DNA from 2 places in the Lelliottia jeotgali genome. Region 2 is predicted to be linked to the other one. Evidence: predicted binding sites of a transcription regulator. Region 2 holds the regulator's gene; the other holds the start of a gene.

Region 1 (4,138 bases), 980 kb from region 2:
AACCACATATTGTCCATAACAGAACGTTGAAGCACCAGGTTTAATTCCTGGTGAACCATCGAAATACCATTCTCCAGTGCTTCCTTGGCGGAATGGAAGTCGATCTCTTTCCCCTGAAAAAGAATGCTACCAGAATCTTTTTGATAGATTCCAAAAAGGCATTTTAATAATGTCGATTTACCTGCACCGTTCTCTCCCATCAACGCATGAATAGAGTGAGGACGTACTTTTAAATTAACATTGTCGAGAGCCTTAACGCCCGGAAAAGACTTGTTAATACCGCTCATTTCTAACAAGAATTCACCTGAGGACTGAGTATTTGTGCTGACCATAATTATACCTTGACGGCCTCGCATATCGCGTTATAAAAGGGCGCAAAGAATTGCGCCCTGTGAGAACAGGCAATATCTAACTTATTTACCGATAAACTCAGCCAGGTTTGACTGGTCTACGCCCACGTAAGGTACGCGAACAATTTTGTTCTCGATTTTCCAGTTGGTGCCTTCTGCCGCTGCTTTACCATCGGCCAGGTTTTTCGCCAGATCGAAGGTCGCTTTCGCCTGGTTGTTGGCATCGTTCAGCACGGTACCGGCCATTGCGCCAGATTTAACCAGTGCCAGCGCTTCTGGCAGTGCATCCACGCCGAAGACCGGAATAGAGGATTTATTGTGTGCTTTCAGCGCTTCAACTGCACCCATTGCCATCGCATCGTTGTTGGCGATAACCACTTCGATTTTGTTAGCATTCGGGCCAGACAGCCATGCGTCCATCTTATCTTTCGCCTGAGCGGTATCCCACATTGCAGTGTCTAATGCCAGCTGCTGGGTTTTCAGACCTTTGTCGTTCAACTCTTTGATAACATATGTGGTACGCGCTTCAGCATCCGGATGGCCCGGCTCGCCTTTCAGCAGCACGAACTGAATCTGACCGTCTTTGTTCAGGTCCCAGTTCGGGTTAGCAGCCCAGTGTTTTGCGATCAGATCGCCCTGGATAATACCGGACTCTTTGGAATCAGTACCGACGTAGAAGGCTTTGTCATAGCTGTCCAGCGCTTTGCGGGATGGCTCTTTGTTGAAGAATACGATTGGCACATTCTGGCCACGCGCTTTCTCAATCACTGTACCTGCTGCAGCCGGGTCAACCAGGTTAATGGCCAGGGCTTTCACACCTTTCGCCAGCAGAACGTCGATCTGGTCGTTCTGTTTGGACTGGTCGTTCTGGGAGTCATTCATCAGCAGCTGAACATCTGGCGCTGCTTTAGCATCTTTCTCGATAGCTTTACGCACAACAGACATGAAGTTGTCGTCGTATTTATAGATTGTCACACCAATACGGGTATCCGCAGCGTGCGCAGCCGCACCAAAAAGCATGCTTGCCATAACAGCAGACAGAGTCAAAACCTTCTTATTCATGGTATCTCCGGTTTTTTTTATGCAGGGTAGTTCTTGTGAATAACGGTCGGCGGGCAGATGTTAAGAAAACGTTACTGACAGCCGAAGTTCACTTATAAAATTTCTATCTTCCGTGTTCGGTAACGCTCCAGTAATGCGTTTTATTGGTTGTTTGTGGCACTTTGGCTATAGTGAAAGTGATTAATCACCGTTACATAGCGTTTCAGTCCCTAAAACGCTGACATCATAGTCAGCGGCTTGTTAAGATACTGTGAATTTACTCACAGATTGAAAACGGTTACATCATCCAACATAATCAGTTAGTGATCGGAGCCACAATTTGCCGAATAGCAACCGAATGGCGACGCACTAAAGTCGGCATGAAACAGTGTGTTGCGCTGAGATCCTGCTGTCCTGCGGCCCCTTGTAACGCCAGTTCAGTGGCCAGGCGAGCCATTGACGCAATCGGGTAACGCACGGTGGTAAGCTGCGGGTCGGTGTAACGGGCAATCGGGATATCATCGAAACCAATCAATGACAGATGCTGCGGCACGGCAATGCCGTTGTCTTTCAGGGCGGTCAACGCACCTGCAGCCATGCTGTCATTGTAGGCAAAGACGGCGGTCAGTTGCAGGTTACGTCCGAGCAGTTCAACCATTGCGGCCTCCCCTCCCGGCATATCAGGCGATCCAGTGCCAATCCAGCTGTCAGCGGGCGTAATTCCGGCTTCTTTCAGAGCATTTTGCCACCCTTCCCGGCGCATATCGTCATCTTCAATATGATGGCTGGACGCCAGATAGCCGATGCGCTGATGGCCGTTATTGAGCAACATACGCGTCGCCATCATCGCCCCGCTGACGTTATCCAGCGTCACGCAGCGATGGGCGTAGCCCGGCACCACACGGTTGATGAGCACCATCCCGGGGATTTGATCCATAAACCCAGCCAACTCCTCATCGCTGAGCGCTTTTGAATGGACGATCAGGGCGTTACATCGCTGGCGAATCAGCACCTCAATGGCATGACGCTCTTTTTCAGCCTCGTGATAGCTGTTACCGATCAGCACATATTTATGGTGCTGCTGGGCGACAACGTCCACGGCTTTGACCAGCGCACCAAAAAAGGCATCTGACACGTCCATCACCACCACGCCAATGGTGTCACTCACCTGGGTGGCGAGAGCCTGGGCGTTAGCATTCGGGCGATAGCCGAGTTGCGTCACCGCCTTCATCACAGTTTCACGAGTTTCAGGACTCACCAGCGCGCTGTTGTTCAGTACGCGGGAGACAGTGGCGACAGAAACACCCGCGATGCGGGCTACGTCACGAATGGTGATCATATTCACCATCCTTATATGGATTGCAGCAACTCACAGACACCCCCTGTGTTTAGCAAGGAGGCTATTCTGGCAGTGACGAAGAGGGGACTACGTGAAGAAGGTCACACAGATGAAAACGGTTACATCCGTTTTGTTAATGATTGTGATCCAGATCGTTATCTGGATGTATTACTCAATGATACACCTGAAGCACGTGCGGTTAATTGACGCCACAGCCATTCCAGCGGGCCCTGGCGGAAAAAGCGCAGCCAGATAACAGAAAACACCATGTTTATCCCCCAGACCGGAATAACAAATGCCAGCAGCTGGAGTCGGTCGAATTTCATAAACAGACCGAATCGATAGAAAAGCGTGGTGCAAATGAGCGTTTGCAGCAGGTAATTGCTCAATGCCATTCGGCCCACACACGCCACGGCAGCCACCACCTTGAAGCGCGCCATCTGCGGCCAGAAGCCGTAAATCAACGCCGCATAGCCGATAGTCTGAAACGGTGCACTTAACTCGCGCGGGGCCTGTAGCAGGAAGGCACACCAGCGATAATCCCAGTCCAGCACCCACTGCGCGACAACCGCGGGAAGATTAATGACGACGCCAATGCACACCAGGGCAGCCCCTGTCCGGCGATAATGAGAGAGACTAAACTCCCCTTTCAGCCAGCCGGTTCGCATCAGCGCCGCGCCCATCAGCATCATCCCGGCCAGCTGCCAGCCGTACTGTGCACCCAGCGCGATCAGGTTATCGCCGAGCATATCGGCACGATTGCTGACGGCTTCGATACCACCTTTGAGTTTCCAGAACTGTTCATACTGAAGATTCGCGGCATCCGGTATCCACGACCGATTGGTCGCTCCGCCAGAAATCATCCCCAGCAGCAACAACACGCCGATACCGATGAGATACAGAATGACGCCGGTATTGAACAGATTTTTCACGTCGTGCGCGTCACGAATCATTCGCCAGCAAATCAGACCCACTAATCCATAAGCCAGCAAAATATCGCCGTCCCAGAAAAACAGACCGTGGATAAACCCGAGTAAAACGAGCAGCGTCAGGCGAGACTGGATCCAACGCTTGCCGCGTTTGAGCAGCAGCTGCAGCCCTGCGCCGAAGAGGAGTGCAAAAAGAGAAAGGAATTTAACTTGTGCGAAAAGGTCGAGGATCGCCCACGTCCAGGCGTCGCTGCGGGTGATTTCGCCATACCAGGCAGGATTGAGATACGCCGCTTTTGGCAGACCAAACGCGGCGATATTCAGCAGCAGGATACCGAGGATGGCAACGCCACGTACAAAATCCAGCGTGACATTACGCTCCATTTATCCTGCCCTGTAATTAGTTGTGGTGACGTACGGCGCGCAGAAACTCCTGGCGAGTATTCTGGCTGGATTTAAACAGACCACCCAGCGACGTA
Region 2 (4,138 bases):
CCGCACCAAACTCATTGCGCGCCAGCCACGGAATGGCGAGCATAATCACGATCAGCAGAGTCAGAAATCCTTTCAGCGTGCCGGTCACAGAACGATCCGCCAGCTTGCCACCAAGATAGTTACCCAGCGAGAAACCGACACCAATCAGGACCAGCATCCCCGTAACGAACAGCGGTGTCGCATGGGTAATGTCATGCAGCACCGGAGAGATATAGGTGTAGAGCGTGAACATCGCGCCTGCACCGAGCACCGTCGTTAACAGAGCAGACAGCACCTGTGGACGCACCAGCACCGACAGCTCTTTGCGCACATCCGGGCGCTCGCCTGCCTCGCCTTTCGGCAGAGAGAATAACAGTGCGACCATCGCCACCACGCCAAGTCCGGCCGTTGCGAGGAAAGACATGCGCCAGCCAATCACTTCACCGAGCCATGTCGCCGCCGGAACGCCGCCAATGTTGGCGATGGTCAGGCCCATAAACATGGTCGCCACCGCGCTAGCCTGCTTGTGTTTTGGCACTACGCTCGCGGCTACCACCGACCCTAAACCAAAGAACGCGCCGTGGTTCAGGCTGGTCAGAATGCGCGACAGCAGTAGCGTAGTGTAATCCGGCGCAATCGCCGACAGCACGTTGCCGAGGGTAAAAATCGCCATCAGGAAGATCAGCGCATTGCGGCGGGCGCGATGTGAGAGCAGCAAGGTCATGAGCGGCGCACCGACCATCACCCCTATCGCATAAGCGCTGATGAGCATACCCGCTGCCGGAATAGAGACGTCCACGCCTTTGGCGATCACCGGCAGGAGTCCCATCGGGGAAAACTCGGTAGTGCCGATGCCAAAAGCGCCAATCGCCAGGGCCAGCAAGGGAAAGTTGATTTTCATTGTTAACTCCGCAAACCGTGTCATCGCGCGACACGGGACTAAGATGTCAAAAGCATGACATCAATCACAAAAAATGAGAAGTTAACAAATTAGCAAAAGATTTTTGCGGGATGAGTAACAATCGGGAGAAGAGACGAGGGAGAGAACTCTCCCCCGTTTAAATCAGTGCAGGGCTGCGGTAAGACCTGCTGCAACAATCAAAGCCAGCACAATAACGGTAGTGGTCAGCGAAAACTTAAGATCGGCACTCATCAATTTTTCTCCTTTTAATCACCCCACGAAAAGTGAGCTTGCTCATTTTTACACAGTTTACCCCAAAAATCTTCCTGGATTTAGACTGATAACCGTTTTTGCGCTTCCCCTTTTCATCAAGATAAGACAAAATTCCACGCTAAATTTATAAGCGTACCGGCCACTGACCCCCTCCTGACGTTTTGAGTCGTTTTCCCGGCGTATCGCAATTCACATTGCGAGATAAGGGTGAGAGAAGGCAAACGTTTACCTTTAAGTATTTCAGGAGTTTAAGATATGGTCTGGAGTGACATGTAATGGCAACAATTAAAGATGTGGCGAAACGCGCAAACGTTTCCACTACAACCGTATCACATGTAATTAACAAAACACGTTTTGTTGCGGAAGAGACGCGCAACGCCGTGTGGGCAGCTATCAAAGAACTGCACTACTCCCCAAGTGCCGTAGCGCGCAGCCTGAAAGTGAATCACACTAAATCGATCGGACTGCTGGCGACCAGCAGCGAAGCCGCCTATTTTGCGGAAATCATCGAAGCGGTTGAGAAAAACTGTTTCCAGAAGGGCTACACCCTGATCCTGGGTAACGCCTGGAACAGCCAGGAAAAACAGCGTGCTTACCTGTCGATGATGGCGCAAAAGCGCGTCGATGGCCTGCTGGTAATGTGTTCTGAATATCCGGAATCCGTGCTGTCGATGCTCGAAGAGTATCGTCACATCCCTATGGTGGTCATGGACTGGGGCGATACCCGCGCCGATTTCACCGATTCAGTGAACGACAACGCCTTTGAAGGTGGCTATATGGCGGGCCGTTACCTGATTGAACGCGGTCACCGCGAAATCGGCGTGATCCCAGGCCCACTGGAGCGTAATACTGGTGCTGGTCGTCTGGCTGGCTTTATGAAAGCGATGGAAGAAGCGCTGATCACGGTGCCAGAAAACTGGATCGTGCAGGGCGACTTCGAACCGGAATCCGGCTATCGCGCGATGCAGCAGATTGTCTCCCAGTCACATCGCCCAACCGCGGTCTTTATCGGTGGCGATATTATGGCGATGGGCGCACTTTGCGCAGCAGATGAGCTTGGTTTACGCGTGCCGCAGGATATTTCGGTAATCGGATACGATAACGTGCGCAACGCCCGTTACTTCACTCCGGCGCTGACGACGATTCACCAGCCGAAAGACTCGCTGGGTGAAACCGCCTTTAACATGCTGATGGACCGCATCGTCAGCAAACGTGAAGAGTCACAGTCGATTGAAGTCCACCCGCGCCTGATTGAACGCCGCTCCGTCGCTGACGGTCCGTTCCGCGACTATCGTCGTTAATCGCCTCTGAGGGGCCGGTTATTCCGGCTCCTTCAACCACTCTCTGTTCAGCGTTTCGCTATCTCCCAGATAGGCCAGCAGCCATTCCAGCGCCGGTGACATATCGTTTTGCTGCCAGGTCAGGCAACACGCTGCATCCGGGAACGGGTTTTCCAGGGTTAACGCCACCCATTCGCCGCGATCTATACGCGGACGTGCGAAATGCACCGGCACCATCCCGACGCACAAGCCAGCCGACAGGCAGGTCGCCGAGGTTTCCCAGTCAGGGGCCACCACGCGCCGTTGGTTATCCAGCAGCCAGGTGATGCGTTTCGGCAGCGATCGCGACGTATCTTCCAGCACCAGCGACGGCCAGTTGCGCAACGTGTCATCGCTCAGCGGCCCTTCTATCGCGGCGAGAGGATGATCGCGGGCGACGACGCAGGTCCAGCTCAACGCCCCCATATCCCGAAACGCATAGCGTCCACCCACCGGGATCGCCTGCGTTGCGCCGATGGCCATCTCTACCCTGCCGTCCGACAGCGCATCCCACACGCCGTTGAACACCTCCTGCGACACGCGCAGCTCAACGTCTGAAAAGTGGCGATAGAAATCGACCACCATCTGGCGCGTGCGTTCGGGTTTGACGATGTTATCCACCGCAATGGCGAGATGACCGCGCCAGCCGTTGGCAATCTGCTGACATTGTTCGCGGGTGATCATCATTTTTTTGATAACAGATCGCCCTTCCTTCAAAAACCACACGCCCGCAGGCGTCAACACGACATCGCGATGGCGGCGTTCAAACAGCGGAACCGCCAGCCACTCTTCAAGCTGGCGCACAGTGTAACTCACCGCAGACGGAACGCGGTGCAGTTCCTGGGCCGCGCCGCTAAAGCTGCCGTTACGCGCGACCGCATCCACCACTTCTAACGAATATTCAGACCACATTTTTTGCCTGCAAATTTTTTGAATGCAACCACCAAATATTAGCGTTTCACAAGGAACTTTGCACTCCCTACACTTTGCGCCAATGAATACCTGCCTCTTTAGGACATAAAAACAATGCAACCCAACAAAGGATTTCTGATCTGGCTCGGCGGTTTAAGCGTGCTGGGCTTTTTGGCCACCGATATGTATCTGCCTGCGTTCGCCGCGATGCAGGAAGATTTACAGACGCCTGCCGCCGCGATCAGCGCCAGCCTGAGCCTGTTCCTCGCCGGTTTTGCCTTAGCGCAGCTGCTGTGGGGACCGCTTTCCGACCGCTATGGCCGCAAGCCCATTTTACTTTTAGGTCTGGCGATCTTTGCCGTCGCCTGTCTGGGGATGCTGTGGGTGCGCGATGCCACCTGGCTGCTGGTGCTACGTTTTGTGCAGGCATTCGGGGTGTGTGCGGCCGCCGTAACCTGGCAGGCGCTGGTCACCGACTACTATCCCGCCTCACGCGTGAACCGCATTTTTGCCACCATTATGCCGCTGGTCGGTCTTTCACCGGCGCTGGCGCCCCTGCTCGGCAGTTGGATCCTGGTGCACTTTGACTGGCAGGCGATTTTCGCCACGCTGTTCATCATCACACTGGTGCTGATGTTACCGGCGTTTACGCTCAAACCTGCACCAGCAAAACCCGCTGAGAACAACGATGACCGCGTGACCTTCCTGTCACTGCTGCGCTCACGCGCCTATCGTGGCAACGTACTGGTTTACG

Evidence for each region. The regulator PurR, encoded in region 2, represses purine synthesis genes. The targets are predictions, from matches to a motif close to CANGCAAACGTTTGCNTG.
Region 1: galS (HTH-type transcriptional regulator GalS) is a predicted target of PurR. The motif match lies at 2,839-2,856, and genes of this name have one in related genera.

What each region holds. Positions count from the first base shown of each region.
Region 1 is NZ_JAENMQ010000001.1:1,012,406-1,016,543, forward strand. Features, by position in the region: gene mglA (galactose/methyl galactoside ABC transporter ATP-binding protein MglA) at 1-332, opposite strand, end outside; gene mglB (galactose/glucose ABC transporter substrate-binding protein MglB) at 414-1,412, opposite strand; gene galS (HTH-type transcriptional regulator GalS) at 1,708-2,730, opposite strand; gene yeiB (DUF418 domain-containing protein YeiB) at 2,886-4,043, opposite strand; gene folE (GTP cyclohydrolase I FolE) at 4,060-4,138, opposite strand, start outside.
Region 2 is NZ_JAENMQ010000001.1:28,074-32,211, reverse strand. Features, by position in the region: gene JBO43_RS00165 (MFS transporter) at 1-880, opposite strand, end outside; gene cydH (cytochrome bd-I oxidase subunit CydH) at 1,043-1,132, opposite strand; gene purR (HTH-type transcriptional repressor PurR) at 1,429-2,454, shown strand; gene punR (DNA-binding transcriptional activator PunR) at 2,473-3,384, opposite strand; gene punC (purine nucleoside transporter PunC) at 3,499-4,138, shown strand, end outside.